Regions from separate parts of the Enterobacter sp. CP102 genome, predicted to be linked through region 3. Evidence: predicted binding sites of a transcription regulator. Region 3 holds the regulator's gene; each other region holds the start of a gene.
The links. The regulator Fur, encoded in region 3, represses iron uptake genes when iron is present. The targets are predictions, from matches to a motif close to ATAATAATGAGAACNACTATCAA.
Positions count from the first base shown of each region.

Region 1: zupT (zinc transporter ZupT) is a predicted target of Fur. The motif match lies at 4,317-4,339, and genes of this name have one in related genera.
Region 2: sodA (superoxide dismutase [Mn]) is a predicted target of Fur. The motif match lies at 2,607-2,629, and genes of this name have one in related genera.
Region 4: bfd (bacterioferritin-associated ferredoxin) is a predicted target of Fur. The motif match lies at 2,199-2,221, and genes of this name have one in related genera.

Region 1 is NZ_CP104014.1:4,049,235-4,056,916, reverse strand. Features, by position in the region: gene N1249_RS19105 (fimbria/pilus outer membrane usher protein) at 1-2,492, opposite strand, end outside; gene N1249_RS19100 (fimbrial-like protein) at 2,572-3,147, opposite strand; gene zupT (zinc transporter ZupT) at 3,531-4,304, opposite strand; gene ygiD (4,5-DOPA dioxygenase extradiol) at 4,501-5,289, shown strand; gene N1249_RS19085 (glutathionylspermidine synthase family protein) at 5,372-6,532, opposite strand; gene N1249_RS19080 (DUF1190 family protein) at 6,535-7,200, opposite strand; gene tolC (outer membrane channel protein TolC) at 7,406-7,682, opposite strand, start outside.
Region 2 is NZ_CP104014.1:4,677,976-4,685,657, forward strand. Features, by position in the region: gene cpxA (envelope stress sensor histidine kinase CpxA) at 1-1,113, shown strand, start outside; gene yiiM (6-hydroxyaminopurine reductase) at 1,167-1,841, opposite strand; gene sodA (superoxide dismutase [Mn]) at 1,913-2,533, opposite strand; gene rhaT (L-rhamnose/proton symporter RhaT) at 2,824-3,858, shown strand; gene rhaR (HTH-type transcriptional activator RhaR) at 3,859-4,707, opposite strand; gene rhaS (HTH-type transcriptional activator RhaS) at 4,781-5,617, opposite strand; gene rhaB (rhamnulokinase) at 5,919-7,388, shown strand; gene rhaA (L-rhamnose isomerase) at 7,385-7,682, shown strand, end outside.
Region 3 is NZ_CP104014.1:1,322,803-1,330,484, forward strand. Features, by position in the region: gene glnS (glutamine--tRNA ligase) at 1-133, shown strand, start outside; gene chiP (chitoporin ChiP) at 582-1,979, shown strand; gene chiQ (ChiQ/YbfN family lipoprotein) at 2,027-2,353, shown strand; gene fur (ferric iron uptake transcriptional regulator) at 2,498-2,944, opposite strand; gene N1249_RS06200 (ryhB-regulated fur leader peptide) at 2,937-3,023, opposite strand; gene fldA (flavodoxin FldA) at 3,236-3,766, opposite strand; gene ybfE (LexA regulated protein) at 3,922-4,209, opposite strand; gene ybfF (esterase) at 4,339-5,112, opposite strand; gene seqA (replication initiation negative regulator SeqA) at 5,296-5,844, shown strand; gene pgm (phosphoglucomutase (alpha-D-glucose-1,6-bisphosphate-dependent)) at 5,869-7,509, shown strand; gene potE (putrescine-ornithine antiporter) at 7,600-7,682, opposite strand, start outside.
Region 4 is NZ_CP104014.1:4,324,223-4,331,904, forward strand. Features, by position in the region: gene rplC (50S ribosomal protein L3) at 1-239, opposite strand, end outside; gene rpsJ (30S ribosomal protein S10) at 272-583, opposite strand; gene N1249_RS20480 (A24 family peptidase) at 964-1,437, shown strand; gene bfr (bacterioferritin) at 1,421-1,897, opposite strand; gene bfd (bacterioferritin-associated ferredoxin) at 1,970-2,164, opposite strand; gene tuf (elongation factor Tu) at 2,341-3,525, opposite strand; gene fusA (elongation factor G) at 3,595-5,709, opposite strand; gene rpsG (30S ribosomal protein S7) at 5,805-6,275, opposite strand; gene rpsL (30S ribosomal protein S12) at 6,372-6,746, opposite strand; gene tusB (sulfurtransferase complex subunit TusB) at 6,871-7,158, opposite strand; gene tusC (sulfurtransferase complex subunit TusC) at 7,166-7,525, opposite strand; gene tusD (sulfurtransferase complex subunit TusD) at 7,525-7,682, opposite strand, start outside.

The DNA.
Region 1 (7,682 bases), 2.1 Mb from region 3:
GCGTCACCGCTGAGATTGCTTTGGTTCGGCGGCGTAATTTCGCACGTTTTGCCAGACCAGGTCAGACGTAACGTACTGTTTTCCTGAATCCCGCTGAGATAAGCGAACCCTTCTTCTGCAACCAGCCCGACTTCTTTGCCAGAGGCTTTATCGATGATGCTGATGCCCAGAGGGGGGAACTGACCGTTTTCCTGGCGAATAACGCCAACGATTTGGTAACCGGTGGTGGCATTGAGTTTGCTATATCCGATGGCGCCTTCCGTTAGCGTGGTGCGAATGACGGAGTTTTCGATATCCACCCCGTCTGGCAAATTGTTGCTGTTAACGCGAAGCGTGGAAGTGGTGTAGTTTGTCAGTGACGGAACCACGGCAATGCCGAATGTATTTGTTCGCGTCCGTGAGCCATTGACTTCAATACCTGCCACACCCTCGGCATCGACCATCATGCGGGCGTTATCTGCCGGGCTGTAATCATGCAGCGCCATACCATAGCGGGTGGCGGTGAATGAACCATTCCAGCCTGCGCTGACAGAGTTGTAATGGTTGGGTTGTACGCTGCCGCTGAGGTTCAGGCGGCCATAAGGCGAGTAGTGTTGATAACCACCGCGCAATGATGGCTCACCATTGCTGAGATCGTCTTCCGTGGCAGATGCCGAAATATTCCAGGTATTATTTCTGTCGGACGAGTCGAAATAGGAGGCCATATGCGAAGTGTTATCGCCACCCGAACGCTGATAGCTGTACATAATGCTACGGCTTTGTTCCAGCGGCAGGGTAAATGAAAAGTAGACCTGGTTTTCGTCACTGTCATCCCAGTGAACGCGGCTTAGCGCCAGAGAAGCGGACAATCCGCGCAGGTTGCCAATATCAAAATTTCGGCTCACAGAGAGTGAATAGTTAGTACTGCTGCTGTCGTTCCAGTATGTGTTGCGCGTGAGGTTGAGATAGGTGTTCAGTTCCAGTGCATCGATATACTGGTTGAATGAGATGACATAACTCTCTTTTTCATTACTTACCGAATCATCACCTTCTCTTGAAGAGAGGTATTCACTCATGGAGACATAATCTTCATCGGAGAAGCGGTATCCTGCGAATGTGACCTGACTGCCGGTGGATTCGAATCGTTTGGCATAGTTTGCCCGGTAGCTGAAACCACGCTGCTTTTCGTCTTTCTTCTGGCGCAAATTTGCTTCCGCACCCGTGATGTCGAACGACAGAGAGCCAAAACTGTTCAGGTTAAAACCCACGCCTGTTGTGAGGGCCTGGTAATCGTCGGCTGTGAGCATTGTGCCACCGTAGAGTGAAACACTGCTGAGCCATCCCCAGGATGCTTCACCGGTCCAGAACAGCGGGTTGTTAACGCTGTTATTCCCCGTTGTGGTCGGTTTGCCAATGGAGGATTTGTATCGCACCTGACCTTTTCGGGTCAGGAAAGGAATAGATGCCGCTCCAACCTGGAAGGTACTTTTGCGTCCATCTTCTTCTTCAACGACTACGTCCAGCTGTCCCTGAAACGTATCGCCAAGATCGGATATGGTGAAAGGACCCGGGGCCACCGTTGTTTGATAGAGCACACGTCCTGACTGTGAAACGGTCACTTTAGCATTCGTCTGGGCAATACCCGTGATTTGCGGGGCATAGCCTTGCAGATCGGGTGGTAGCATACTTTCATCACTTTCTATGGATGCGCCGGTAAAATGGAACGTATCGAAAATGTCAGAACTCAGATCGTATTGCCCAACCGTGAACTTTGATGCCAGAGACGGAATTGGGCGATAGAGATAGGTCCTTGCCAGGCTGCTGTCGGTGCCAACGGAGTGGCCATTGATGAAGTTTTGGTTGTACTGGTAATCCGAACGTAAACGCCATGCGCCGAGGTTAAAGCCTGCCGTACCATAAGAGCTGATATTTTGGCTGGAATCCCCGCCGTCAGGATCGTACTGGCTGGCATAGATGTTGTAATCCAGTAGTGCGCCCCCGATACCTTCATCCCAATATTCGGGTGGTGTCCAGTTGGCTGCCTGATATTTCATCCAGGCCTGAGGCACGACGATAGACAACACCATGGTCGCTTTATTCAGCGAGTAAGTGAGTTCAGGATTGCTACTGAGATCCAGACAACCGGTATTATTCAGATTATGAAGGGTATTAATGAATTCACTACTGAGCCCAAATTCTTCAAGCTGGCTCTGTGTTAAGCACAATTGCGAGCCGCTTTCATTTTCTGTTGCAAACCACTCCATTGTCATGGCTTGCGGCAGGGTGTTTTTATTCACCTGAATACGGACCAGATACTTTCCTGGCGTGATATGCCCTTTTTTTTCGAACTGGGAGATATCAATATTATTACGATCTTCTGCATCAATCATATCGGTGTTGAATTCCACTGCGATAGCTGGAAAAGATAATACTGCTGTACAGAGTGTTGTATGCAGAGAGCGTTTTATTAAAAGGGATAGTTTATTGAGGCCAAAGCCGGAATGTTTGCGCATAAAACCATTCATTTGATAAAGCGTTCTCGTAATGCCGGTGGACGACCACCGGCAGGAATAAAAAAATGATTAGAAGCTATTACTTGTAATCCAGCACATAGTTTGCCTGTGCCTGAACATTACCCGGGGTAGCAGTGCTTCCGGATACGGGCTCCATACGTGCTTTGAAGTTCAGCTCCTGATAGGCGTTAGTCGTTGGGAAACTGACTTCTTTCGGTGTACCTAAGGTGACTTTATTGTTTCCGCTATCCAGCAAACGGACACCTACGCCGGTAGCGCCGCCGATGTTGCCATCAAGGGTGTTTTTCAGCAGGCTGGTATCGGTGGTATCGGTTGCAGAAGAGGTAAAGGTGACTTTCACTTTATCAACCGTTGTGGTTGTTTGCCCACTGGTTGTGGTCAGGATGCAGTCCTGCAAGTGAATATTCACATCAACGGGAAGGGAGTTTTTACCGCTGTTCAGTACGCTGTCAGCAACATCACCTAACTCAATAGTCTGGTCTACGTCATCCGGAGCAATTGAACATGGCGCACTAATAACTTCGCCAGTAAATGTGATTTTACCTGAACCCTGGCTATCGTCAGCGAAGGCGTTAAATGCAGAGCCGGACATAAGTGCGGTGGTGATGAGTGCTAACACTTTTTTATTACGCATTAATATAATCCTTTATAAACAATTGAAAATAGAATGCGCTGTTCAATAACTCACGGATGTAATACTCGCTCAGACAAGATTATTTACAGCTCATTACGGGAGGAAATCTAACAGGGGAAATGGAGTAATGCATTTTAGTTTTAATTAAAGTGTGTGTTATGAAAATTAAATTCATTCACTGTAATTATAAGAGGGTGTGTTTTTTGGGTCTTTTAATTGGTATATATCAAATAAGAATTTAATTATGATGTGCAAACATCGCTTTTTTATATTGAAAATTGATTTATGAAGTAAATGAGTGGGTTGTTTCATGCATTTAAGTGATATATCTATGATATAGATAATATAACGGGCGCTTTTAGATTAAGCGCCCGGACGTAAAGTCAGCCAATTCCAGCCGTTTGTAACACGACCAGGCTAAGACCCATCACAGACATCCCGCACAGCACACCGTAGCTGGGGTTATTGTCAGGATCGATCTCTTTCGCCAGCGGCATAAGCTCATCTACCGAAAGCGCAACCATAATCCCGGCTACAGCCGCCATAATGGCCGCCATCACGACAGGTGAAACCAGACTCCCGAGAATTAGCCATGCCAGCACACCTCCGAGGATTTCGGCCATCCCGGAAATGCCCGCCCAGAAGACAGCGGTGCGTTTTGAGCCCGTAGCAGCATAAACCGGCCCGGCAACGGCCAGTCCTTCAGGAATATTGTGCAACGCCACGGCAAGCGCAATGCCAAAACCCAACTCCAGGTTATTGCTGGCGGTCACGTAGGTGGCAACGCCCTCGGGGAAGTTATGCAGGCTGATGCCCAGCGTCAGTAAAACTGCGGTGCGCTTAATGTTGCGCGGCATCGGTGCCACGTTTTTCTGCATAAGATCCTGAGGATGCGCGTGGGGTAACATACGGTCGAGCGCAAAGTAACCCAGCAGGCCAAACACAAACATGCCGTAGCCCAGCACCGGAGACATGCCTTCTGTGCCAAGCGCAGCAGGAAGCATCTCCATCAGAGAGATAAGCAGCATAATGCCGGCGGCAAAACCCAGTGAGAACGCCAGCACGCGGTTAGAGGGCTTCTGACCCAGCACGCCAAGAATTGCACCGATAAACGTCGCGGCACCTGCAAGTATTGTCAGGATCAACGGGACTGACATGCACTGCTCCTTATGATAATGATTCTCATTAATATTAATGATTCATTTGTGGCAAAGCGAGAGCAGAGACTCTGCTTTACACATTCCTTACATTCAAATTTCCTGATGATGATCTTCACGCTTATCTGCGTTCATCTTTACCAGATTACGCGTAATGTAGAATCATCAAATTGACACCTTCTGTAAGGATATCACCATGACTTCTTCTCGTATGCCAGCACTGTTTTTAGGCCACGGCAGCCCAATGAACGTTCTGGAAGATAACGTCTATACCCGCGCCTGGCGTCATCTGGGAGAGACGTTGCCACGCCCGAAAGCAATTGTGGTGGTTTCCGCGCACTGGTTTACCCGTGGCACAGGCGTGACTGCGATGGAAGCGCCAAAAACTATCCATGATTTTGGTGGATTCCCGCAGGCATTATATGACACGCATTATCCGGCACCTGGCTCGCCTGCGCTGGCACAGCAGCTGGTGGATCTGCTGGCACCTGTTCCGGTCGCGCTGGATAAAGAAGCCTGGGGCTTTGACCACGGCTCATGGGGTGTGCTCATCAAAATGTATCCGGATGCCGATATCCCGATGGTACAGCTGAGTATCGACAGCACTAAACCTGCGGCCTGGCATCTGGAGATAGGTCGTAAGCTTGCATCACTGCGTGATGAAGGCATTATGCTGGTGGCGAGCGGTAACGTGGTGCACAACCTGCGTACGGCACGCTGGCACGGAGAGAATACGCCGTACCCGTGGGCAACATCATTCAACGATTTTGTAAAAGCGAATCTGACCTGGCAAGGTCCGGTTGAGCAGCACCCTCTGGTGAACTATCTGGAACACGAGGGCGGTTCACTCTCTAACCCAACGCCGGATCACTTCCTGCCGCTGCTGTATGTCTTAGGCGCGTGGGACGGCCAGGAGCCGATTACGATCCCGGTTGATGGTATTGAGATGGGGAGTTTGAGTATGTTGTCGGTGCAGATCGGTTAAAAACATGCCGGGTGGCGGTTTAGCCTTACCCGGCCTACATGTCGCGCGTAGGCCCGGTAAGCGTAGCGCCACCGGGCAAGCCTTATTCGACGAAGATATGCGGATAGAACCGTGACAGATCCTGAGTGATCAGCGCGCGATCTTCGCGGATGCCGATCCCGGCAGGCTGATCGTTGATGAGCCAGCTGCCAATCAGCGTATAGCTGTCGCCAAACTTCGGCAGTTGATAAAACTGCTGGACGATCATCCCTTCTTCGCCGTAAGGCCCTTCAACCGCTTCCAGCGTTTTGCCGTTTTCGATAATGGACACGTTGGCTCCTTCGCGAGAGAAGATAGGCTTCACGACGTATTTATCCATCGGCGGGAAATCATCTTCAGCGAAGTATGCAGGGAGCAGATTAGGGTGGTTCGGGAACATCTCCCACAGCATCGGCAGCAGCGCTTTGTTAGAGATAATGCTCTTCCAGGCAGGCTCCAGCCAGCGCACGCCAGCATCTTCCAGTTTGGTCGAGAACATCTCGCGCAGCATGTATTCCCACGGATAGAGCTTGAACAGGTTACTGATCACCTGATCCTGCATATCCGTGAACTGACCCTTTTCACCCAGACCGATATCTTCAATATAAAGGAACTCGGTCGCCACTTCGGCTTCGGCTGCGCAGTCCTGTAAGTACTGCACTGTGCCACGATCTTCTTCTGTATCGCGACAGCAGGCGAGATGCAGCAGGTTAAAGCCATGCTGTTCACGCAGTTCGCCAAAGCGCTCAATCAGCTTTTCCTGAAGGCTGTTGAACTGGTCACTGCCTTCCGGCAGGTTTCCGGCGTTCACCTGGTCTTCAAGCCAAATCCACTGGAAGAACGCCGCTTCATACAGAGAGGTTGGCGTGTCGGCGTTGTTTTCTAAAAGCTTAGGCTCACCCACGCCGTCCCATGCCAGGTCGAGGCGCGAGTAAAGCGATGGCTGGCTGGTTTTCCATGACTGGCGAACGAAGCTCCAGGTGTGTTTTGGAATGCGGAATTTAGCCATCAGCTCGTCGCTGTCGATGACTTTATCAACCACTTTCAGGCACATCTGGTGCAGCTCAGCGGTTACCTCTTCCAGTTTCTCTACCTGGGCGAGGGTGAGCTTGTAATAGGCGTCTTCACACCAGTACGGCTCGCCGTACATGGTGTGAAAATTAAAGCCGTATTCGGTCGCTTTTTCGCGCCAGTCCGGGCGCTCGTTGATACTGACTCGTTCCATGATCAGCCGCCCATTGAGCGGGTGGAAGAACCCGTTGCGCTACGCTGCATGGAGGTTTGTTTTGCAACAGACTCACCAAAACCGCCGCGGGTAATGGTGCTGGTGGTCGCAGGTTTTGGCGCCATCGCGGTTTTCGGCACGGTCATTGTACGGCCAGGCTGTGCAGCACCGTAACCTTTACCGCTGGCATCGGTGTACTGACCGTAGGCCGGGCTTGCCGGGTTTTTCGAGCTAAACAGCGGCTGCTGCTGGTAGCCAGCACCGCCGCCCATCAGACGACCCATCATGTAACCGGCCATCAGCGGCATCCAGAAACTGCCGCTGGATTGCGCCTGCGCCTGGTTTTCAGGAGCCGTGCCCGCCTGAGCTGGCGCCTGCTGGCACTGGCCTTCGCCAAATTCAGCGACGCAGTCAGCGCGTGAGGCATATTTCGGTGCAGTACGCTCTGCTTCTTTCAGTGCCGTGTTGTACGCAGTGGTACATTCTGCGGCTTTGCCGGTGGCGGCTGAACAGTCGTCCGCGTTCTGATACAGCGATACCGTTTCGTCGGTTTTCTCACAGCCCGCCAGCATAAAGACGGCGGTGATCGCCAGCGCGACAGGAGTGAGATGGCGCGCGTTCCAGCTTTTGCGGAACGATGCGTGATTAATCGATTTTGTCCGTTTCATTTTTGTCTTCCAGGACCCAGTGGTAGAACGAAGTAAATAAGGCTCAGGATAGAGGATGAGTGGTCGAAAATGAAGCTAAGAGGGGCGGAAACAGGGAGATCTTTACGTTGACTTACGTTCGGATGTGATTTTGCGCCGGGTGGCGCTGCGCTTACCCGGCCTACGATTATGTAGGCCCGATAAGCGAAGCGCCATCGGGTAATGCTTAGTTACGGAACGGATTGCTGCCGGTGTTGGTACGTGCTGCCGCTGGCTGTGCAGCAGGCGCGCTGCCTTCAGCGTTGAAGTTATCCACCGCGGCAACCTGCTGTGGATTTTCTGGCGCAACGCTATCTGGTGATGTAGAAACCGGTTTGCCGAGTGCAGCGTTCAACCCTTGCAGATCCTGCTCATTCAACGTACCCAGTGCTGATTTGATGTTCAGCTGGTTAATCAGGTAAGTGTAACGTGCGCTGGAGAGCTGTTGCTTTGCGTTATACAGC
Region 2 (7,682 bases), 1.4 Mb from region 3:
GTCACCAGCGAAGGCCGCGTCATTGGTGCCGATCGCAATGAAATGCAGATTATCCGCAACTTCATCGGCCAGGCGGATAACGCCGATCACCCTCAGAAGAAAAAATATGGTCGGGTAGAAATGGTTGGCCCCTTCTCCGTGCGGGATGGGGAAGATAACTACCAGCTCTATCTGATTCGCCCTGCGAGCAACTCCCAGTCTGACTTTATCAACCTGCTGTTTGACCGTCCGCTGCTGCTGCTGATTGTCACGATGCTGGTCAGTTCACCGCTGCTGCTCTGGCTGGCGTGGAGCCTGGCAAAACCGGCGCGTAAACTGAAAAATGCCGCCGACGAAGTGGCGCAGGGTAACCTGAGGCAGCACCCTGAGCTGGAATCCGGGCCGCAGGAGTTCCTTGCCGCAGGCGCCAGTTTTAACCAGATGGTGAGCGCGCTGGAGCGCATGATGACGGCGCAGCAACGGCTGCTCTCGGATATCTCGCACGAGCTTCGCACTCCGCTCACGCGACTCCAGCTTGGCACCGCGCTGCTGCGTCGCCGCAGCGGTGAAAGCAAAGAGCTGGAACGTATCGAAACGGAAGCGCATCGTCTGGACAGCATGATCAACGACCTGCTGGTGATGTCGCGCAATCAGCAGAAAAACGCGCTGGTCAGCGAAACGGTGAAAGCCAATCATCTGTGGCATGAGGTGTTAGACAATGCCGCATTCGAAGCAGAACAGATGGGCAAATCCTTTACCGTCAACTTCCCGCCGGGGCCATGGCCGCTGTACGGTAACCCCAACACGCTGGAAAGCGCGCTGGAGAATATTGTGCGTAACGCCCTGCGCTACTCGCATACGAAGATTGAGGTGGCGTTCTCGGTGGATAAAGACGGGATCACCGTCATTGTCGACGACGATGGTCCAGGCGTAAGCCCGGAAGATCGCGAGCAGATTTTCCGTCCGTTCTACCGTACCGACGAGGCGCGTGACCGTGAATCTGGCGGTACCGGGCTGGGTCTGGCGATTGTTGAAACCGCCATGCAGCAGCACCGCGGTTGGGTGAAAGCCGACGACAGCCCGCTGGGTGGGTTGCGGTTAACGCTGTGGTTGCCGCTGTATAAGCGTTCGTAGCAGTTTGTGCCGGGTGGCGGCTTCGCCTTACCCGGCCTACATTCTTCCGTGGGTTATTTACCCCACAATCTCCGCGAATTATCCTCGATCTCACCGCTAATGCGGCGCTTCTGCATCGTTCTGGTCCAGCTGGTCGATAACCCCGCCGCCGACAGCAGGCGATGATACTGTTCATCGTCAAACGGCATATGCCAGGCAATCGCACAGGCGTCGTATACCGAGACATCACTCAGGCGTGACGCCAGCTCCAGCGGCGCGTCGGCAGAAACCTGCCCTGCCAGCACCACGCGGTACAGCCAGCCGGTTTTGCCCGCCGTTTGCAGCCGGGCCGACATATCGCTGATGCCGAAATGGTAATTCAGTTTGAAGCACGGTGAGCGCGGTTGCGTCACCTGAATCAGGGCATCACCCCAGCGGAAAATATCACCGATAAAGACGTTGTTCTCGGTCAGCCCTTCGGTCGAGAGGTTCTCGCCAAACGCCGGTGCAACAAACAGATCGGCCTGTTCGGGGAACTCAGCAATCCAGTGCTGATAGTGTTCGCGCGGATAGTGGCACAGCGCGCGCTCAGGCCCGCCGTGGATTTTCTTTTCGGCCTGCTCGTCGCCCGCCAGCCCGAGGTCGGTTAGCGTCAGTTCGCCGTCAACCTGAATTTTAGCGATGGCGCTCGGGCGGCTGCCGTCATACTCCCTGACCTTGCCTGTAAACACATTCACCGGGTAATGCATTGCTGCCTCCATTACGCAGATACAAAAAAAGCGAGTCATCAGACTCGCTTCTCACAGGCGTCAATGCAACCTTATTTTTTAGCGGCGAAACGCGCTGCTGCTTCGTCCCAGTTAACCACATCCCAGAATGCTTTGATGTAGTCAGGGCGACGGTTCTGGAATTTCAGGTAGTAAGCGTGTTCCCACACGTCCAGGCCCACGATTGGGAAGCCAGATGCGCCAGAAATTGCTTCACCCATCAGCGGGGAGTCCTGGTTTGCGGTAGAGACAACAGCCAGTTTGTCGCCTTTCAGTACCAGCCACGCCCAGCCAGAGCCGAAACGGGTAGCAGCAGCTTTTTCAAACTCAGCTTTGAAGTTGTCTACAGAGCCGAAATCGCGCTCGATAGCCGCTTTCAGGTCGCCCTGCAGGGTAGTACCGGTTTTCAGGCCTTTCCAGAACAGGCTGTGGTTAGCGTGACCACCTGCGTTGTTACGCAGAACGGTTTTCTTGTCAGCTGGCAGCTGGTCAAGTTTGGTGATCAGCTCTTCAGCAGACAGGTTTGCGAACTCTGGCAGGCTTTCCAGCGCTGCGTTCGCGTTGTTCACATAAGTCTGGTGATGTTTAGTGTGATGGATTTCCATCGTCTGCTTGTCGAAATGCGGTTCCAGTGCGTCGTAGGCATACGGCAGGGATGGCAGTGTATAACTCATAATCCTCTCCATTAGTGTCGGGCGGCACAGCTGTTAATGCCGCGTAAGCAGTTGGTTCATTATAGTTAATTAAATGATATTGAAAATGATTATCAATGCCGTAGTTTTTATAAGGTTATTCACCTTTCGCAACAATCCCGAAATTGTGAGTCTGCTCACGCGGTTAACGCGTTAATTGCCATTTAAAACCAAATTGCGGCAACCTTCTGAAGGTTCCTAATCCGCCTAATTTTTACACTCATCAAGTCGGCGGGAAGCCTCCGACATATAAAAACGATGAGGATGTAAAAATGAATCATGCGATTACGATGGGTATTTTCTGGCATCTGATAGGCGCAGCCAGTGCGGCCTGTTTCTATGCCCCGTTTAAAAAGGTTAAACACTGGTCGTGGGAAACCATGTGGTCCGTTGGGGGTACCGTCTCCTGGCTTATCCTGCCCTGGACCATTAGCGCCATGTTGTTGCCCGATTTCTGGGCTTACTACTCTTCTTTTAACGCCTCCACGCTGCTACCGGTGTTTCTGTTCGGTGCGATGTGGGGTATCGGTAACATCAACTATGGCCTGACCATGCGCTACCTCGGCATGTCGATGGGCATTGGGATTGCCATCGGTATTACGTTGATTGTCGGTACGCTGATGACGCCGATCCTCAACGGTAATTTCGATGTGCTGATCCACACCCAGGGCGGGCAGATGACGCTGCTTGGCGTGCTGGTGGCGGTGATTGGTGTGGCTATCGTGACCCGCGCAGGCCAGCTCAAAGAGCGCAAAATGGGCATTAAGGCCGAAGACTTCAACCTGAAGAAAGGTCTGGTGCTGGCGGTGATGTGCGGCATTTTCTCCGCAGGCATGTCCTTTGCGATGAACGCCGCCAAACCGATGCATGACGCCGCTGCCGCGCTGGGCGTAGACCCGCTGTACGTTGCGCTGCCAAGCTACGTGGTGATCATGGGCGGTGGCGCGCTGGTGAATCTGGGCTTCTGCTTCATTCGTCTGGCAAAAGTGAAGAATCTGTCGGTAAAAGCTGACTTCTCGCTGGCAAAACCGTTGATCATCACCAACGTGCTGCTTTCTGCTCTCGGCGGCCTGATGTGGTACTTGCAGTTCTTCTTCTACGCCTGGGGTCACGCCAGTATTCCGGCGCAGTATGACTACATGAGCTGGATGCTGCACATGAGCTTCTACGTGCTATGCGGCGGGCTGGTGGGTTTGATCCTGAAGGAGTGGAACAATGCCGGGCGTCGTCCGGTGGGCGTTCTGAGCCTGGGCTGCGTGGTGATTATTATCGCCGCCAACATTGTTGGCCTCGGCATGGCGAACTGATTACGCCGCCTTTCGACTGCGATGACGCCACTGAACCGGCGTCATCCCCACCTCGCGATTAAACACCACCGAAAAGTAGTTACTGTCCTCAAAACCACAGCGCATCGCCACTTCGCTGACCATCAGCTCCGTGTGTTGCAGCAGATACTGAGCATGGCAGATGCGCAGCTGGCGCAGATAGTGGTTCACCGTCATTCCCGTCTGAGTGCGAAACTGCTGGCGCAACGCGCGCTCGCTGCACTGCTCCTGCTCGCAGAATTTCTCCAGCACAAAGCTCTTGTTGAGGCTGCCGGCGAGGGTGGTAATGAGCTTGTCCAGCAGCGCTTCCTGTTCACTCGCAGAAGGGTTATCGGTGGCATAGCGATAGCGTTTGAGTGTCATAACCAGCTGGGCGAAAAGCAGTTCCGCCATCGGGTGGGCAAGCGGGTCGGCCTTCTGGCTCTCCTGTTCCAGCAGGGAGATCACCTGACGCACCTGGGTCATACCGTTGCTGCTTAAACGCCAGTGCGGTGTGCTGCTGGCATCGTTAAACCCGGGAATATGCGCGGCCCAGTCGACGTTGAGCTTGAGCCTGTCAGGGCAGTAAATCACGTTCTGCAACACCAGATCGTTTACTGAGGCGTAGGAATGTTTGTCTTCAGCGCGGATATAAAACAGGTCGCCGCGCGTAATGCGATAGGGCCGGTCGTTGAGCACGTGTAAGCCATTTCCCCGCCACACCAGCACCAGCTCGCAAAACTCGTGCGTGTGTTCGGCAAAAACGTTTTGCGGATAGCGATCGGCCACCGCAACGGACTGGCCGGCGGAGGCAAAAAAATCATTTTTGCGAAGGATTAACTGAGCAGCCACACCACAACCTCAACGGCGAATAACCTGACATTATTAGCTTTTTTGCGGCAAGAAAAGGGTGACTGCCCTCGCGTTACTGAAGTGATGCGTCCTTACCCTGGCGAATATCGCGCGGTGACCAGTTAAATTCCCGGCGAAACAGGGTCGAAAAATGGTTACTGTCGCCAAAACCGCAGCGATAAGCGATATCCGTGACGCTTTCGTCAGTATGGCGCAGCAGGTGGCGCGCTTTGATCAGGCGCAGGCGGTTGAGGTAGCGCTGCGGCGTGAGCCCGGTGTGATGTTTGAGCTGGCGATGCAGGGTGCGCAGCGATAACGAGAAATCATCTGCCAGCGTTTCCCAGCTGATATCCTCGGCAAAGTGGTCTTCCAGCCAGGCCATCAGTTGATTCAGCCGCGCATCGTTATTTTCCAGCCCTTCCACCAGGCTACTGCGACGCAGCAGTACCAGTAACTGCATAAACAGCAGCTCGCGGGTGGCGATGACATGCGTCTCCTGCCCGTCTTCACTTTTTTCCATCTGATTAACCAGCTGGCGCACCTGTTGCAGCGTGGCCTGATTTACCCGCCAGTGCGAAGGATAATGCCCGTCCTTCTCCTGCGGTAGCAGCTGGTTAAGCCCCGAAAGAAACTGGAACGCATCCGGGGAACGGTAGAGGACATTAGTCAGACACAGGTTGTCCGTATGTTCATACAAGTGCCTGTCGTGGTCGCGCACAAAGCACACCGTACCGCCGCTGATGGTGTACGGCTGGCCGTTAAACACGTGGATCCCCGTACCGTGTTCAACAATCACAATTTCATGGAAATCATGATAATGCTCCGGAAATGCAGCCTGTGGGAGCCGTGGTTCAATCGCGACAGGCGAACCTCCCGAAGGAAAAAAATCCACGCTGTGTAGTACGGTCATAGCAGCCCCCACCGATGAGAAATGTTCTCAAAATAGTAATTAAGGCTCTTCAGACTCACCTTAAATTTTCGGCAGCAAACCTCGCAAAAGCTGTCCGTTTTTCAAGAAACAGATGGAAAGATCAGGAAATGCGGCAAGCGTCACATTGCCTGCAAAGCCCGCCATTACTGGAAACTGTGAACTCCCTCACGTTCATCTTTGCTTTCTTGCCAGCCCCGGTTTTCGCCTGTCAGTAACGAGAAGGTGACTTTTTCTTCCCTTTCTTACACTCATCCCCAATGACTTAAAGAGGGACCCGAACATGACATTTCGCCATTGTGTGGCAGTCGATTTAGGCGCATCCAGCGGCCGCGTAATGCTGGCCACATATGACTGTACCCAGCGCACACTTTCGCTTCGTGAAATGCACCGCTTTGTTAACTGCCTGCAAAAGCAGGATGGTTTTGACACCTGGGATATTGATGGCCTGGAAGCCGAGATCCGCATCGGGCTGACGAAAGTCTGCGATGACGGGATCCGTATCGATAGCATCGGCATTGATACCTGGGGCGTGGATTATGTGCTGATTGGCAAGAACAGCGAGCGCGTTGGCCTGCCCGTTTCGTATCGCGACAGTCGTACCGATGGCGTAATGATGCAGGCTATCGAACAGCTCGGCATGGCGAATATCTATGGCCGCTCAGGCATTCAGTTCCTCCCTTTCAATACGCTCTACCAGCTGCGCGCGCTGGTCGACACGCAGCCGGAACTGGTGGCGAATGTCACTCATGCTTTGATGATTCCGGATTACTTCAGCTACCGCCTGACCGGCAACATGAACTGGGAATACACCAACGCCACCACAACTCAGCTGGTCAACATCAATTCCGATAACTGGGACGAACACCTGCTGAACTGGACGGGCGCATCCGCATCCTGGTTCGGCACGCCAACCCATCCTGGTAATGTGATCGGTCAGTGGATGTGCCCGCAGGGCAATGAAATCCCGGTGGTGGCCGTTGCGAGCCACGATACCGCCAGCGCGGTGATTGCCTCACCGCTCGCCAGTAAGGACGCCGCCTACCTCTCTTCCGGCACCTGGTCGCTGATGGGCTTTGAGAGCAAAACGCCGTACACCAGTACCGCCGCTCTGACAGCAAACATCACCAACGAAGGCGGTGCGGAAGGCCGTTATCGGGTGCTGAAAAACATCATGGGTCTGTGGTTGCTTCAGCGCGTGCTGAAAGAGCAAAACATTACCGACCTGCAGCGCCTTATCGCCGATACCGCCGCGCTACCGGCATGTCGATTTCTGATTAACCCAAACGATGACCGTTTTATTAACCCGGCGCACATGAGCGCGGAGATCCAGGCCGCCTGCTTCGAGGCCGGACATGCCGTGCCATCCAGCCCCGCTGAGCTGGCACGCTGCATATTCGACAGCCTGGCGCTGCTGTATGCCGATGTACTGAGCGAGCTGGAAGCCCTTCGCGGTAAGCCATTCACCCAGTTACACATCGTGGGCGGTGGCTGCCAGAACCAGCTTTTGAACCAGCTTTGCGCCGATGCCTGCGGCATCACCGTGGTGGCAGGCCCTGTTGAAGCCTCCACGCTCGGCAATATCGGCATTCAGCTGATGACGCTGGATGAGCTTTCAAACGTTGACGATTTCCGCTCGGTGGTGACAGCGAACTACAGCCTGACCACCTTCACACCCAATCCCTGCAATGAAATTGCCCGCTACCGGGCCCAGTTTCAGCAAAAACGACTGACTAAGGAGCTTTGCGCATGACCACTCAACTTGAACAAGCCTGGGACCTGGCTAAACAGCGTTTCGCCGCCGTTGGCGTGGATGTCGAAGAGGCGCTGAGCCAGCTCGACCGTCTGCCGGTGTCCATGCACTGCTGGCAGGGCGATGACGTCGCCGGTTTCGAGAACCCGGGCGGCTCCCTGACGGGGGGCATTCAGGCGACCGGTAACTATCCGGGCAAAGCGCGTAACGCGACCGAACTGCGTGCCGATCTGGAGCTGGCGCTGAGCCTGATCCCGGGGCCAAAACGCCTGAACCTTCATGCGATTTACCTCG
Region 3 (7,682 bases):
TGAAATCAGTAAAGCGTACCAGTTTGAGCGTGAAGGTTACTTCTGCCTGGACAGCCGTTACAGCACCGCAGAAAAACCAGTATTTAACCGTACTGTGGGTCTGCGTGATACTTGGGCGAAAGTCGGCGAATAATAACGCTTGCCTGGTCAATGAGAAACAAACGCCGCTTATTGCGGCGTTTTTTTTATTTAATGATCATGCCATTAACGGCATGGCGAAAGTGATATAGAGAAATAGACAGGTCAATGAGCAGCTACTTATTTTTCTCAAAAAAAGTTTGTTGAATTACGGAAAGGCAGAACCGGTGGAAATAAACGCAAACCACTCTTATTAGCCTCTGAATTTAATCGCTTTCCCCCGTGAAATCTCGCTTCGCGCGAAATGTTACAAATCACTACCAATTATGTGCACTTCGTCATAATCCTGACTTTTGGCTGCTAAAAAGCATTGATAATTCGCGTCGCGAAAAATAACCTAAAGACGGTAGTTAATTCGAGGGTATTTCTAACTACCCCTGACCTTTTGGTCTTTTATATTTTCGCCGTTTTAGGCGTTTTAATTCGTCAAAGAGGAATAATCTATGCGTACGTTCAGTGGCAAACGTAGTGCGCTGGCGCTGGCTATTGCCGGTGTGACAGCAATGTCGGGCCTGGTTGTCGCGCCAGAAGCTAAAGCGGCAGGTTTCATCGATGATTCTACTCTCACGGGCGGTATCTATTACTGGCAGCGTGAACGTGACCGTAAAGACGTCACCGAAGACAAATACAAAACCAACCTTTCTCACTCCACCTGGAACGCCAACCTGGATTTCCAGTCTGGTTATGCCGCCGATATGTTCGGCCTGGATATTGCGGCATTCACCGCAATTGAAATGGCAGAAAATGGCGACAGCGGCCACCCGAACGAAATCGCATTCTCTTCCAGCAACAAAGCGTATAAAGAAGACTGGTCAGGGGATAAAAGCGGAGTCAGCCTGTATAAGGCCGCTGCGAAATTCAAATATGGCCCGGTATGGGCACGTGCAGGTTATATTCAGCCAACCGGACAAACGCTGTTAGCGCCGCACTGGAGCTTTATGCCTGGTACTTATCAGGGCGCAGAAGCCGGCGCGAATTTTGACTACGGCGATGCAGGTGCATTGAGCTTCTCGTATATGTGGACCAACGAGTACAAAGCGCCGTGGCATATCGAGATGGATAAGTTCTACCAGAACGATAAAAAAACCAAAGTTGATTATCTTCACTCGCTGGGCGCGAAGTACGATTTCAAAAACGACCTGGTTCTTGAAGCCGCATTTGGTCAGGCTGAAGGCTATATCGACCAGTATTTTGCCAAAGCAAGCTACAAGTTTGATATTGCTGGCAGCCCATTAAGCACCAGCTATCAGTTCTACGGTACGCGCGACAAAGCCAGCAGCGGTACGGTCAACGATATTTACGACGGCACGGCGTGGTTACAGGCGTTAACCTTCGGCTACAAAGTGGGCCAGGTCGATTTACGTCTTGAAGGGACATGGGTGAAGGCCGAAGGCCAGCAGGGCTACTTCCTTCAACGTATGACCCCAACCTACGCGTCCTCTAACGGTCGTCTGGATATCTGGTGGGATAACCGTTCAGACTTCAACGCCGATGGCGAAAAGGCTGTCTTCTTCGGCGCCATGTATGACCTGAAAAACTGGAATCTGCCAGGCTGGGCGGTGGGGGCTTCGTACGCTTATGCATGGGATGCAAAACCGGGCGATATGGCCACACCAGACGCGTACTACGATCCGAACTATCGTCTGAAAGAGTCCTCTTACAGCCTGGATGCGATTTACACCCTTCAGGATGGTCGCGCGAAAGGCACGATGTTCAAACTGCACTTCACTCAGTACGACAACCACTCCGATATCCCAAGTTACGCGGGCGGTTACGGCAACATCTTCCAGGATGAACGTGACGTGAAATTCATGGTGATTGCCCCGTTCACAATCTTCTGATGAACAGACCGGCGGGTTAAGTCCCGCCGGAATGGAGACTGAAAATGATGAAAAAAATCATAATCGTCGCGATGCTGGCATCGGGGCTGGTGGCTTGTGTGCAGACTCAGGCACCAAAAGAGGACTCACGTCTGAAAGAGGCTTACAGCGCCTGTATTAATACCGCTGAAGGCTCGCCAGAAAAAATCGAAGCCTGCCAGAGCGTGCTTAATGTGCTGAAGAAAGAGAAGGCGCATGAGCAGTTCGCCACTCAGGAAAACGTCCGCGTGATGGATTACCAGGCCTGTATCCAGGCGCGTAAAACCGGAAACGATCAGGAAGTGGCGAAGCGTTGCGATCAGATCTGGAAAGAGATCCGCAACAACAATAAATAAGAATTGCACTACGCCCGGTGGCGCTGCGCTTACCGGGCCTACAAAGGTGTCATAACCCGTAGGCCCGGTAAGTGCAGCGTCACCGGGCTTTTTGGCGCAAAAAAAAGCCAACCTTTCGGCTGGCTCAGAGTATGAAAAGAGTACTTACTTCGCGTCGTGCGCGTGATCATTTTCGCGGCAATCGCCTTCCGCACAGTGGCCGTACAGGTACAGGCTGTGGTTGGTCAGACGGATGCCATGACGGGCCGCGATTTCACGCTGGCGCGCTTCGATAGAGTCGTCACTAAATTCAATGACCTTGCCACAGTCGAGGCAGATCAGGTGATCGTGATGGTGCTGCTGGGTCAGTTCGAAAACAGATTTACCGCCTTCGAAGTTATGACGGGTAACAATGCCCGCGTCATCAAACTGGTTCAGCACGCGATAAACGGTCGCCAGCCCAATTTCTTCACCCATGTCGATAAGACGCTTGTAAAGGTCTTCCGCACTGACATGGTGATTGTCTGGTCCCTGAAGCACTTCAAGGATTTTTAACCGAGGAAGCGTAACTTTCAGGCCAGCCTTCTTTAATGCGGTATTGTTGTCAGTCATGCGGAATCTGTCCTGTTGCTAAACGATTCACTTCTAAGGAAGAAGTGACAGAGAATGCACTTGGGATAATGCGTATCATTATAGAACTGCCATGTCTAAATGAAAACTGCAAGTCTCAAGCAAAGTATGCTTATAAAAACGTGGTATCACCAACAAACTTGTTCGATAGCACCCACGTATTGCCAGGGGGATATTGTACAGGTCTGAGCGAAAAAGTTAAAAGTTTGTAGCAATTAATTTAATCGGTTTGACCCGGTCAAGCGGGCGCAACCGAAGCTGCGCCGCTCATTATCAGGCGTTAAGGATGTCGTCCAGGTTCAGTTCTTCGCGGACCTGCTTAACCCATTTTTCAACGCGTTCTGCGGTCAGTTCAGGCTGACGGTCTTCATCAATAGCCAGACCCACAAAGTGATCGTCGTCGGCCAGGCCTTTAGAGGCCTCGAAGTGGTAACCCGCCGTTGGCCAGTGACCCACGATAGCCGCGCCGCGTGGTTCAATGATGTCGCGGATGGTGCCCAGCGCGTCACAGAAGTATTCTGCGTAGTCTTCCTGATCGCCACAACCGAACAGTGCAACCAGCTTACCGTTGAAATCAACTTCTTCCAGCGTCGGGAAGAAATCGTCCCAGTCGCACTGTGCTTCACCGTAGTACCAGGTCGGAATACCCAGCAGCAGGATGTCATAGCCTTCGAGATCTTCTTTGCTGCTCTTGGCAATGTCATGCACATCGGCAACGTCTTTACCGAGCTGTTTTTGAATGTTTTTTGCGATATTTTCGGTATTGCCGGTGTCACTGCCGAAGAAAATGCCGATGATTGCCATGAGTAAAATAACCTCTTGAAACTTAATGGTATGGTGGCGCAATTTGTCCACGGATAAGGGCAATAATAGCAGAACAGACAACCCTGCGGAAACAGCTATCACGCAGGACTGCACTCTGTGCTACATGAAAAAGGTGAGAAAGGGAGTTTTCTGACTTATGCCTTGCTGTGCAATTTTTCGAGTTGCGCGATCAACATCTCTTCAATCAGCTCGCTGCGGCTGATATCACGGGCGCTGGCAAGCTCGTTGAGTGCATCAACGGCATCGGCGTTGAGTTTCAGTTCGACACGCTTAAGCCCACGATTTTTATCGCGTTTAAGCTGGTTGCGTTTATTAATACGCAGCTGTTCATCGCGCGAAAGCGGATTTGTCTTGGGTCGTCCCGGGCGACGCTCATTCGCGAACAGATCTATTGTCGTGCGGTCCGTTTGTTCTTTGGCCATGATTTTGAGACTTCGGGGGAAAACAAGCCGCCCTGCTATTGCCCGGGCGATAAGCGCGCCATCATACATCACCCACATCGGCACGCCAACGACTGGAAGCCCGCAGGCTTCCGGTCGCTGACTTTTTAATCAATTTGCAGTATCAGAGAGATAGCGACGGATAGCGCGAAGCACGGCTTCCGGTTTTTCAGCGTGAACCCAGTGCCCGGCACCGGCGATCACATGAGCTCGTGCTTCGGGGAACTGCCTGAGCAATTCATCACGGCAGGCTTCGGTGACATAAGGTGAATTACCACCGCGCACAAAGAGGGTAGGGTGTTGCCAGGCCGGAACCGGCTGCCAGCCGACGATTTCTGAATATTGATCCCACAGCACCGGCACGTTGAAGCGCCACTGGCCGTCGACAAAGGATTTCAGCAGAAACTGCACCACGCCTTCTTCATTAAGATGTTCGCGCATGATGGCCGCGGCCTGCTGGCGTGTGGAAACACCTGAGTCGGTCACCGCATTAATAGCGGCAAAGATCTCATCGTGGCGACGCACGTCATAATCCACCGGGGCAACGTCAATCACCACCAGGCCGCTAATGCGTTCCGGCGCGAGCGCGGTCAGTGCCATAACGGCTTTGCCTCCCATTGAATGCCCGATCAGCGTCACCTTTTCGAGGTGATTGGCATCCAGCGTATCCAGAAGATCCTGCGCCATTGCGGCGTACGTCATCTCTGGCGAGCGCCCGGAAAGACCGTGGTTACGCATATCCACCTGCAAAATATCGTGATCGCTAACCAGATCCCGCGCCAGTACACCCAGGTTATCCAGGCTGCCAAAAAGACCGTGAACCAGTACGATGGGAGAATTATTGTTCGGCGATTGTGCAGATTGCGCTCGGGTATTCAATTTCATGGCAAAGTTCTTTTTTTACGTATGTCAGGTTAGGGTATCATGTTGACCATTCTGCCGCCCGGCTGCAAGGATCCAGTTTAATCTGACTTTTGCCGCCAACCTGGCTTGACGCTATCCGCTGTTGGGATTTGACCTTATAATCCCAACGACTTGTATTCAGATAAGATATCGCACTGGATTAAGATGAAAACAATCGAAGTTGATGACGAACTCTATCAGTATATCGCCAGCCAAACGCGGCATATCGGGGAGAGCGCGTCCGACATTTTACGGCGTATGCTTAAAATTTCCGCCGCCTCACAGCCTGTCACTCCTGTCGCGAAAGATGTCGTGTCCCAGCCGAGCGTTGTGGTGCAAGCCAAACCTGCCATGACACCTGCGAAAGATAAAGTTCGTGCGATGCGCGAACTACTGCTCTCTGATGAGTATGCAGAACAGAAGAAAGCGGTTAACCGCTTTATGCTGGTGCTGTCTACACTCTACTCACTGGATAACAAAGCGTTTGCTGAAGCGACCGAGTCGCTGCATGGTCGTACTCGCGTCTATTTTGCGGGCGACGAGCAGACGCTGTTGCAAAATGGCAATCAAACCAAACCCAAACACGTGGCTGGTACCCCGTATTGGGTGATCACCAATACCAACACCGGGCGCAAGTGCAGCATGGTCGAACACATCATGCAGTCCATGCAGTTCCCGGCGGAATTGATTGAAAAGGTTTGCGGTACAATTTAACCCTTGCATAAGAAGGACCAGGCAATGGCAAATCACAGCCGTGCAGGCCAACCTGCACAACAAAGCGATTTGATTAACGTCGCCCAACTGACCGCTCAGTACTATGTGCTGAAGCCGGTGGTAGGCAACGCGGAACACGCAGTGAAGTTTGGTACATCTGGCCACCGCGGTAGCGCGGGGCGCCACAGCTTTAACGAACCGCATATTCTGGCCATTGCCCAGGCCATCGCGGAAGAGCGCGCTAAAAATGGCGTTACTGGTCCGTGCTATGTAGGGAAAGATACCCACGCCTTGTCTGAGCCTGCATTTATTTCCGTACTGGAAGTGCTGGCCGCCAATGGCGTAGACGTCATTGTGCAGGAAAACAACGGCTTTACCCCAACGCCGGCGGTGTCCAACGCGATTCTGGTGCACAACAAAAAAGGTGGTGCGCTGGCTGATGGTATTGTTATCACGCCATCCCACAACCCGCCGGAAGACGGTGGTATCAAATACAATCCACCTAACGGCGGCCCGGCTGATACCAACGTCACCAAAGTGGTGGAAGATCGTGCTAACGCCCTGCTGGCAGATGGTCTGAAAGGTGTGAAACGCATTTCTCTGGATGCCGCGATGGCGTCTGGTCATGTGAAAGAGCAGGATCTGGTGCAGCCATTTGTTGAAGGGCTGGCGGATATCGTCGATATGGCGGCTATCCAGAAAGCAGGCCTTAAACTGGGTGTGGATCCGCTCGGCGGCTCTGGTATCGAATACTGGAAACGTATCGCAGAGCATTACAAGCTGGATCTGACCATCGTGAACGATCACGTCGATCAGACCTTCCGCTTTATGCATCTGGATAAAGACGGCGCTATCCGTATGGACTGCTCCTCTGAATGCGCAATGGCTGGCCTGCTGGCGCTGCGCGACAAATTCGATCTGGCGTTTGCTAACGACCCGGATTACGACCGTCACGGTATCGTCACCCCGGCAGGGCTGATGAACCCGAACCACTATCTGGCGGTAGCGATCAACTATCTGTTCCAGCACCGTCCACAGTGGGGCAACGATGTTGCCGTGGGTAAAACGCTGGTGTCCTCTGCGATGATTGACCGTGTGGTTGACGCGCTGGGCCGCAAGCTGGTGGAAGTACCGGTTGGCTTCAAATGGTTCGTTGATGGCTTGCATGACGGCAGCTTCGGCTTTGGCGGCGAAGAGAGCGCGGGTGCATCCTTCCTGCGTTTTGACGGCACGCCATGGTCCACCGACAAAGACGGCATCATTATGTGTCTGCTGGCGGCAGAGATTACTGCCGTAACCGGGAAAAACCCGCAGGAGCACTACAATGAGCTGGCTGCACGTTTTGGTGCGCCAAGCTACAACCGTATCCAGGCGTCAGCGACCTCTGCGCAGAAAGCCGCACTGTCTAAACTGTCCCCGGAAATGGTAAGCGCTAACACGCTGGCCGGTGATCCTATCACTGCGCGCCTGACGGCAGCACCGGGTAACGGTGCGTCTATTGGCGGCCTGAAAGTAATGACCGACAACGGCTGGTTCGCCGCGCGTCCGTCCGGTACGGAAGATGCGTACAAAATCTATTGTGAAAGCTTCCTCGGCGACGAACACCGTAAGCTGATTGAGAAAGAAGCGGTGGAGATTGTCAGCGAAGTGCTGAAAAACGCGTAAGTGCGGTTTGTGTGCCGGGCGGTACTGCGTTTGCCCGGCCTACAACAGCGATCGTAGGCCCGGTAAGCGCTAGCGCCACCGGGCTTTTTTTTAACTATGCTTATTCTTCAATTCAAATCTCGGCGATACCAGACCGTACAGCGTCCAGCCCATAAAGGTCACCATCGCGCCGT
Region 4 (7,682 bases), 1.8 Mb from region 3:
CACAGACCACGGCCAGCTTCAACGCCAGCTTTAGCGAAGTGACCCGCTTCTGGTTTGGTTACACGGTTAGCTTTTTTAGCACCAGTGGTAACCTGAATAGCGCGGTAGCCATCGTTAGCCAGATCTTTAACCTGAGTAACGCGGTTTGCTTCAACTTCGATTACGGTTACTGGGATTGAAACGCCATCTTCAGTGAAGATGCGGGTCATACCCACTTTTTTACCGACTAAACCAATCATTGTATCAACCTCTCAATCGCTCGATGACCTGATTAACCCAGGCTGATCTGCACGTCTACACCGGCAGCCAGATCCAGACGCATCAGAGCATCAACGGTTTTCTCAGTTGGCTCAACGATGTCAACCAGACGCTTGTGAGTGCGGATTTCGTACTGATCACGCGCGTCTTTGTTGACGTGCGGGGAGATCAGAACGGTAAAGCGCTCTTTGCGGGTCGGCAGCGGGATCGGACCACGGACTTGCGCACCAGTGCGCTTAGCAGTCTCGACGATTTCCGCGGTTGATTGATCGATCAGACGATGATCAAACGCTTTCAGGCGGATACGGATTCTTTGGTTCTGCATGAGACCAGAGCTCCAATTATTTTATAAACGAAAATGATTACTCCTCAAACCCATTACGATTGATGGGAGAGTGTAACCGTTCTTACGTAGCCCCCCAATTGGGAGCATTGTTGAGTAACAAAATGAGTTACCCCGGTTCAGATTGAACCAGCCGTCAATTACGACAAGCCCGCGCATTATACGTAAATCTGAGCCAGACGCAAGTGTAGTTTAGTAATTAAGCGCCTGGGGCCACACTGCGTGTCGGGCCGCAGTGTGGTATGAAATGTAACCCGGTTAACTCATTTTCCCTGAAACAGGTGCGCAGCTCTAAAGTTTGCTATTTGCCACTGGCTGGCGTTGCGTAGAGGATGCCCGGAAACACTCTCTGAGGTATCGACATGCTAACCACTCTCCCCTTTCTGATTATCTATCTTGTTCTGACGGTGCTACTGGTTCGCAGCGATATCCTTGCCGGGATTTTACCGGACAAATATCTCTGCCCGCTTTTGTGGAGCGGTCTTGTTTTTCATCTTTGCGTTAATCCTGGTTTCCTACCCAACGCGGTAATTGGGGCAATAGCAGGTTACGCGGGGTTTGCGGCTATCTACTGGGGATATCGACTGGCGAGTAAGCGCGAAGGAATGGGATATGGGGATGTGAAATATCTTGCTGCGCTTGGAGCCTGGTACGGGTGGTGTGTTTTGCCTGGCCTTGCATTAACGGCGGCACTCACCGCGCTTCTGTATCTTGGTATCCAGTTTTGTCGTTACCCGGATAATCCGGTATTGAAAAACCCACTGCCTTTCGGGCCATTTCTGGCGGCAGCGGGTTTATGCTATGGCTGGCAAAGTGTAATCAATCTTCCACTTTAATCTGGGACTGGAGATAGTTCTGGATACCGAGTTTATCGATAAGATCCAGTTCGGTTTCCAGCCAGTCAATGTGGCCTTCTTCATCTGCCAGAATCTGGATCATCATATCGCGGCTAACATAGTCATGGACGCTGTCTGCGTAGGCGATGGCTTCACGAAGGTCTTTGGCGCCATCAAGCTCAAGTGCCAGATCGGAACGCAGCATCTCCTCAACATCTTCACCGATGCCCAGTTTGCCAAGATCCTGAAGATTGGGGATACCTTCGAGAAAAAGAATACGCTCAATATACTTATCGGCGTGTTTCATCTCATCGATGGATTCATGATATTCAACATCATTAAGACGTTTTAAGCCCCAGTTTTTAAACATTCTCGCATGGAGAAAATACTGGTTGATTGCGACAAGCTCATTTCCCAATAATTTATTGAGATAACTTATGATTTTAACATCACCTTTCATTATATAGTCCCTCCGCTTCCACTTATTGAAGCGTAGATGGGGCTACAGGGATGTCAAAAAAAAGATTGGGCCTTAAGCGATCTCTTTATACTCCGGGATCTGCATAAGCTCATCCTGCATGATTTCGCGAGCTGCGCGCACACACTTACCACATTGATTTCCAACTGGAACAAATTTGCGCAACTGCTGGAAAGATTGAGGGTGGAACTGGCGAACGGCCTGACGTATTTTTTTGTCACTCACACCATTACATAAACAAACGTACATAAATACTCCCGTTCAAATTATGCGCAAAGTGTAAGTGAGAATAGTTATGATTACAATAGCACAAACGCGGAGATGCGGGACGGGAGCGAACAAAAAATGCGAAAATTTGTGACAAGGAAAATGAAGACAATAAAAAAGGACGCCGAAGCGTCCTTTTTTTATTCAGGGATAATTAATTAGCCCAGAACTTTAGCAACAACGCCCGCGCCAACGGTACGGCCGCCTTCACGGATTGCGAAACGCAGACCGTCGTCCATCGCGATTGGGTGGATCAGAGTCACAACCATCTTGATGTTGTCGCCTGGCATTACCATCTCTACGCCTTCTGGCAGTTCGATGGTACCGGTCACGTCAGTTGTACGGAAGTAGAACTGTGGACGGTAGCCTTTGAAGAACGGAGTATGACGGCCGCCTTCGTCTTTGGACAGAATGTACACTTCAGATTCGAACTTGGTGTGTGGCTTGATTGAACCTGGCTTCGCCAGAACCTGACCACGTTCGATTTCTTCACGTTTGATACCACGCAGCAGAACACCAACGTTCTCACCAGCACGGCCTTCGTCCAGCAGTTTGCGGAACATTTCAACGCCAGTACAGGTAGACTTCGCAGTCTCTTTGATACCAACGATTTCAACTTCTTCACCAACTTTGATGATACCGCGCTCTACACGACCGGTAACAACGGTACCACGACCGGAGATGGAGAATACGTCTTCGATTGGCAGCAGGAATGGCTTGTCAATCGCACGCTCTGGTTCTGGGATGTAAGAATCCAGGAAGCCAGCCAGTTCGATGATTTTCGCTTCCCACTCTGCTTCGCCTTCCAGCGCTTTCAGAGCTGAACCACGAACGATTGGGGTGTCGTCGCCTGGGAAATCGTACTGAGACAGAAGTTCACGAACTTCCATTTCTACCAGTTCCAGCAGCTCTTCGTCATCAACCATGTCGCATTTGTTCAGGAACACGATGATGAAAGGAACGCCTACCTGACGACCCAGCAGGATGTGCTCACGAGTCTGAGGCATTGGGCCGTCAGTCGCAGCAACTACCAGGATCGCGCCGTCCATCTGCGCAGCACCGGTGATCATGTTTTTAACATAGTCGGCGTGGCCTGGGCAGTCTACGTGTGCGTAGTGGCGAGTCGGGGTGTCGTATTCAACGTGGGAAGTGTTGATGGTGATACCACGAGCTTTTTCTTCTGGTGCGTTATCGATCTGGTCGAATGCGCGAGCAGAACCACCGTAGGTTTTAGCCAGAACGGTAGTGATTGCAGCGGTCAGGGTAGTTTTACCATGGTCAACGTGGCCGATAGTACCAACGTTAACGTGCGGTTTTGTACGTTCAAATTTTTCTTTAGACACGGCTATATTCCTTACTATAGTGCTCTCCCCTTCGGAGAGAGCACGGGACTTAGGTTTTAATCCTGTGGATTACTTACCACGGGCTTCAATAACGGCCTGAGCAACGTTGTTAGGAGCGTCATCATACTTCAGGAATTCCATGGTGTATGATGCACGACCTTTGGTCAGAGAACGCAGCTGAGTTGCATATCCGAACATTTCAGACAGCGGAACTTCAGCGTGGATCTTAACGCCAGTTACTTCAGATTCCTGACCACGCAGCATACCGCGACGACGGCTCAAGTCACCGATAACGTCACCGGTGTTCTCTTCAGGAGTTTCTACTTCAACCTTCATGATTGGCTCAAGCAGAACTGGTTTTGCTTTCTTAAAGCCTTCTTTAAAGGCGATAGAAGCAGCCAGTTTAAACGCCAGCTCAGAGGAGTCAACGTCATGGTAAGAACCGAAGTGCAGACGAACACCCATGTCAACAACAGGGTAGCCAGCCAGAGGACCAGACTTCAGCTGCTCCTGGATGCCTTTATCAACGGCAGGGATGTATTCGCCAGGAATTACACCACCTTTGATGTCGTTGATGAACTCGTAACCTTTAGGGTTAGAGCCCGGCTCCAGTGGGTACATGTCGATCACAACGTGACCGTACTGACCACGACCACCGGACTGCTTAGCGTGTTTACCTTCAACATCAGTAACTTTAGCGCGAATCGCTTCACGGTAAGCTACCTGAGGTTTACCAACGTTAGCTTCAACGTTGAATTCACGCTTCATACGGTCAACGATGATGTCGAGGTGAAGTTCACCCATACCAGCGATGATGGTCTGGTTAGATTCTTCATCAGTCCATACGCGGAATGATGGATCTTCTTTCGCCAGACGGCCCAGAGCCAGACCCATTTTTTCCTGGTCAGCTTTGGTTTTTGGCTCAACAGCGATGGAGATTACCGGCTCTGGGAATTCCATACGCTCCAGAATGATCGGGTGATCTGGGTTACACAGGGTGTCACCAGTGGTCACGTCTTTCAGACCGATAGCTGCTGCGATGTCGCCCGCACGAACTTCTTTGATCTCTTCACGTTTGTTCGCGTGCATCTGTACGATACGACCGAAACGCTCACGTGCCGCTTTCACGGAGTTCAGGATGGTGTCACCGGAGTTAACCACACCAGAGTACACGCGGAAGAAGGTCAGGTTACCCACGAATGGGTCGGTAGCGATTTTGAACGCCAGTGCAGCAAACGGCTCGTCATCACTTGCGTGACGCTCAGCCGGAGTGTCTTTACCGTCGTCCAGGATACCGTTGATCGCAGGAACGTCAACCGGGGATGGCAGGTAGTCAACTACCGCATCCAGCATCGCCTGAACACCTTTGTTCTTGAACGCAGAACCACAGGTTACCAGGATGATTTCGTTGTTCAGAACGCGCTGACGCAGAGCTTTTTTGATCTCTTCTTCAGTCAGTTCTTCACCACCCAGGTATTTCTCCATCAGCTCTTCAGAAGCTTCAGCTGCGGATTCGATCAGGTTCTGGTGCCATTCGTCAGCCAGGTCCTGCATCTCAGCTGGGATATCTTCGTATTCGAAGGTAACACCCTGATCTGCATCGTTCCAGTTGATGGCTTTCATTTTCACCAGGTCGATAACGCCGGTGAAGCCTTCTTCAGCACCAATTGCCAGCTGCAGCGGAACAGGGTTCGCGCCCAGACGGGTTTTGATCTGACCAACAACTTTCAGGAAGTTAGCACCCATACGGTCCATTTTGTTAACGAACGCGATGCGTGGAACTTTATATTTGTTCGCCTGACGCCATACGGTTTCAGACTGTGGCTGAACACCACCAACTGCGCAATAAACCATTACCGCGCCGTCAAGAACACGCATGGAACGTTCTACTTCGATGGTGAAGTCAACGTGGCCCGGGGTGTCGATGATGTTTACGCGATGCGGTTCGTACTGCTTAGCCATACCTGACCAGAATGCAGTAGTCGCTGCGGAGGTGATAGTAATACCACGCTCCTGCTCCTGTTCCATCCAGTCCATGGTGGCTGCGCCGTCATGAACTTCACCGATTTTATGGTTTACACCGGTGTAGAACAGAATACGTTCGGTAGTAGTGGTTTTACCGGCGTCGATGTGCGCACTGATACCGATGTTACGATAGCGTGCGATGGGTGTTGTACGAGCCATTTGATTCCTCGTTTATTTCTTTGGCGTTCAGTTAAGTAACCCAGAACGGGCAGCTTCTCTGAAGCGCCCGTCTGGTGACTATGACTCCGAAGGGATTACCAACGGTAGTGTGCGAACGCCTTGTTGGCTTCTGCCATACGGTGAACGTCTTCACGTTTCTTAACTGCGGTACCTTTGTTGTCCGCAGCGTCAGAAAGTTCGTTCGCCAGACGCAGAGCCATGGATTTATCACCGCGTTTACGAGCAGCTTCAACGATCCAACGCATTGCCAGAGCATTACGACGAACCGGACGAACTTCAACTGGAACCTGATAAGTAGAACCACCAACGCGGCGGGACTTAACTTCTACGGTTGGGCGAACGTTGTCGAGAGCGACTTCGAAAGCTTCCAGTTCATTTTTACCAGAACGCTGAGCCAGGGTCTCAAGCGCGCTGTATACGATTGCTTCTGCAGTAGATTTTTTACCATCTACCATCAGGATATTTACAAATTTTGCCAGCAGTTCTGATCCGAATTTCGGATCTGGAAGGATTTTACGCTGACCAATGACGCGACGACGTGGCATGGGAATACTCCGTTGTTAATTCAGGATTGTCCAAAACTCAAAGAGTTTAGTGTGACATTAAGATAAATCAGTTTGGCCTTACTTAACGGAGAACCATTAAGCCTTAGGACGCTTCACGCCGTACTTGGAGCGAGCCTGCTTACGGTCTTTAACACCTGAGCAGTCGAGCGCACCACGAACGGTGTGGTAACGAACACCCGGAAGGTCTTTAACACGACCGCCACGGATCAGGATCACGGAGTGCTCCTGCAGGTTGTGACCTTCACCACCGATGTAGGAAGTCACTTCGAAACCGTTAGTCAAACGCACACGGCATACTTTACGCAGTGCGGAGTTTGGTTTTTTAGGAGTGGTGGTATATACACGAGTACATACGCCACGTTTCTGCGGGCAGGCTTCCAGCGCAGGCACGTTGCTTTTCGCAACTTTGCGTGCACGTGGTTTGCGTACCAGCTGGTTAACTGTTGCCATTAAATAGCTCCTGGTTTTAGCTTTTGCTTCGTAAACACGTAATAAAACGACCTCATACAATATGAGGACGCGAAATTTTAGGGCTACGTCGAAAAGGTGTCAAGAAATATACAGCGATCTCAAATCACCAGTTCATTTGACTGGGGTGCGTCACAGCAAGATTGACGAAATCAGTATAGCCAACGACGTCAATTTTGGCTGAAATTTGACCAGCAAGACCCCGCGCGTCAATGTCTTCTTTCAGCGCAGATACAGAGATGGGGGCATTGGTAAGGATTTCAACGAAGCGGCTGCCTTCAATTGCCGCCAGCACGCCATCCTGAATGAGTAGCAGGTCATCACCTTCACGCAGCATTCTTACTAATGCTTCAATGTCGCATTGCCACGGTGAATGACTCAGGGTATGGAGCATGACAGCCTCAGAAAGTCAGAATGGTATCGTAGTGAGAGAGTTGTTCGCGCAGCGCGTCAGCCGCAAGAACCGTTACGTCGAGGACAAACGCGCTGTTTTCATTTAACCCGCGCGATGTCAGAGAATCGGCGCAAACATAGAACGTTTCAATATCGTAAAGCGGCAGAACTTTGAACGTCGCGATGTAATCGCGGGCCAGCACCGCCTGGGGTTGTTGTCCGGCAAGAAGCTGGAACACGCCATCCCCCAAAAAGAAAACGCCAATGTCTTCGGTTAACGCAGATGTCGCCAGCAGTGCATCAAGCCCTTCACGACCCGATGCGCTACCATGCGGAGCAGAGGAAAATACAAAAGCCACGCGATTCATCAGAACTGTACCATGCGATCACAGGTTAGTGCGGCCTGAGCCAGGGCGCCTAAACCACTCAGAGAAAAACCAGCCTGAAGATTTGCCGCCGGGAACCCCAGTCGCGCGGCTTCAGTTGCATCGGTCACACCACGACGCAGCGCAGCGGCCACGCAGA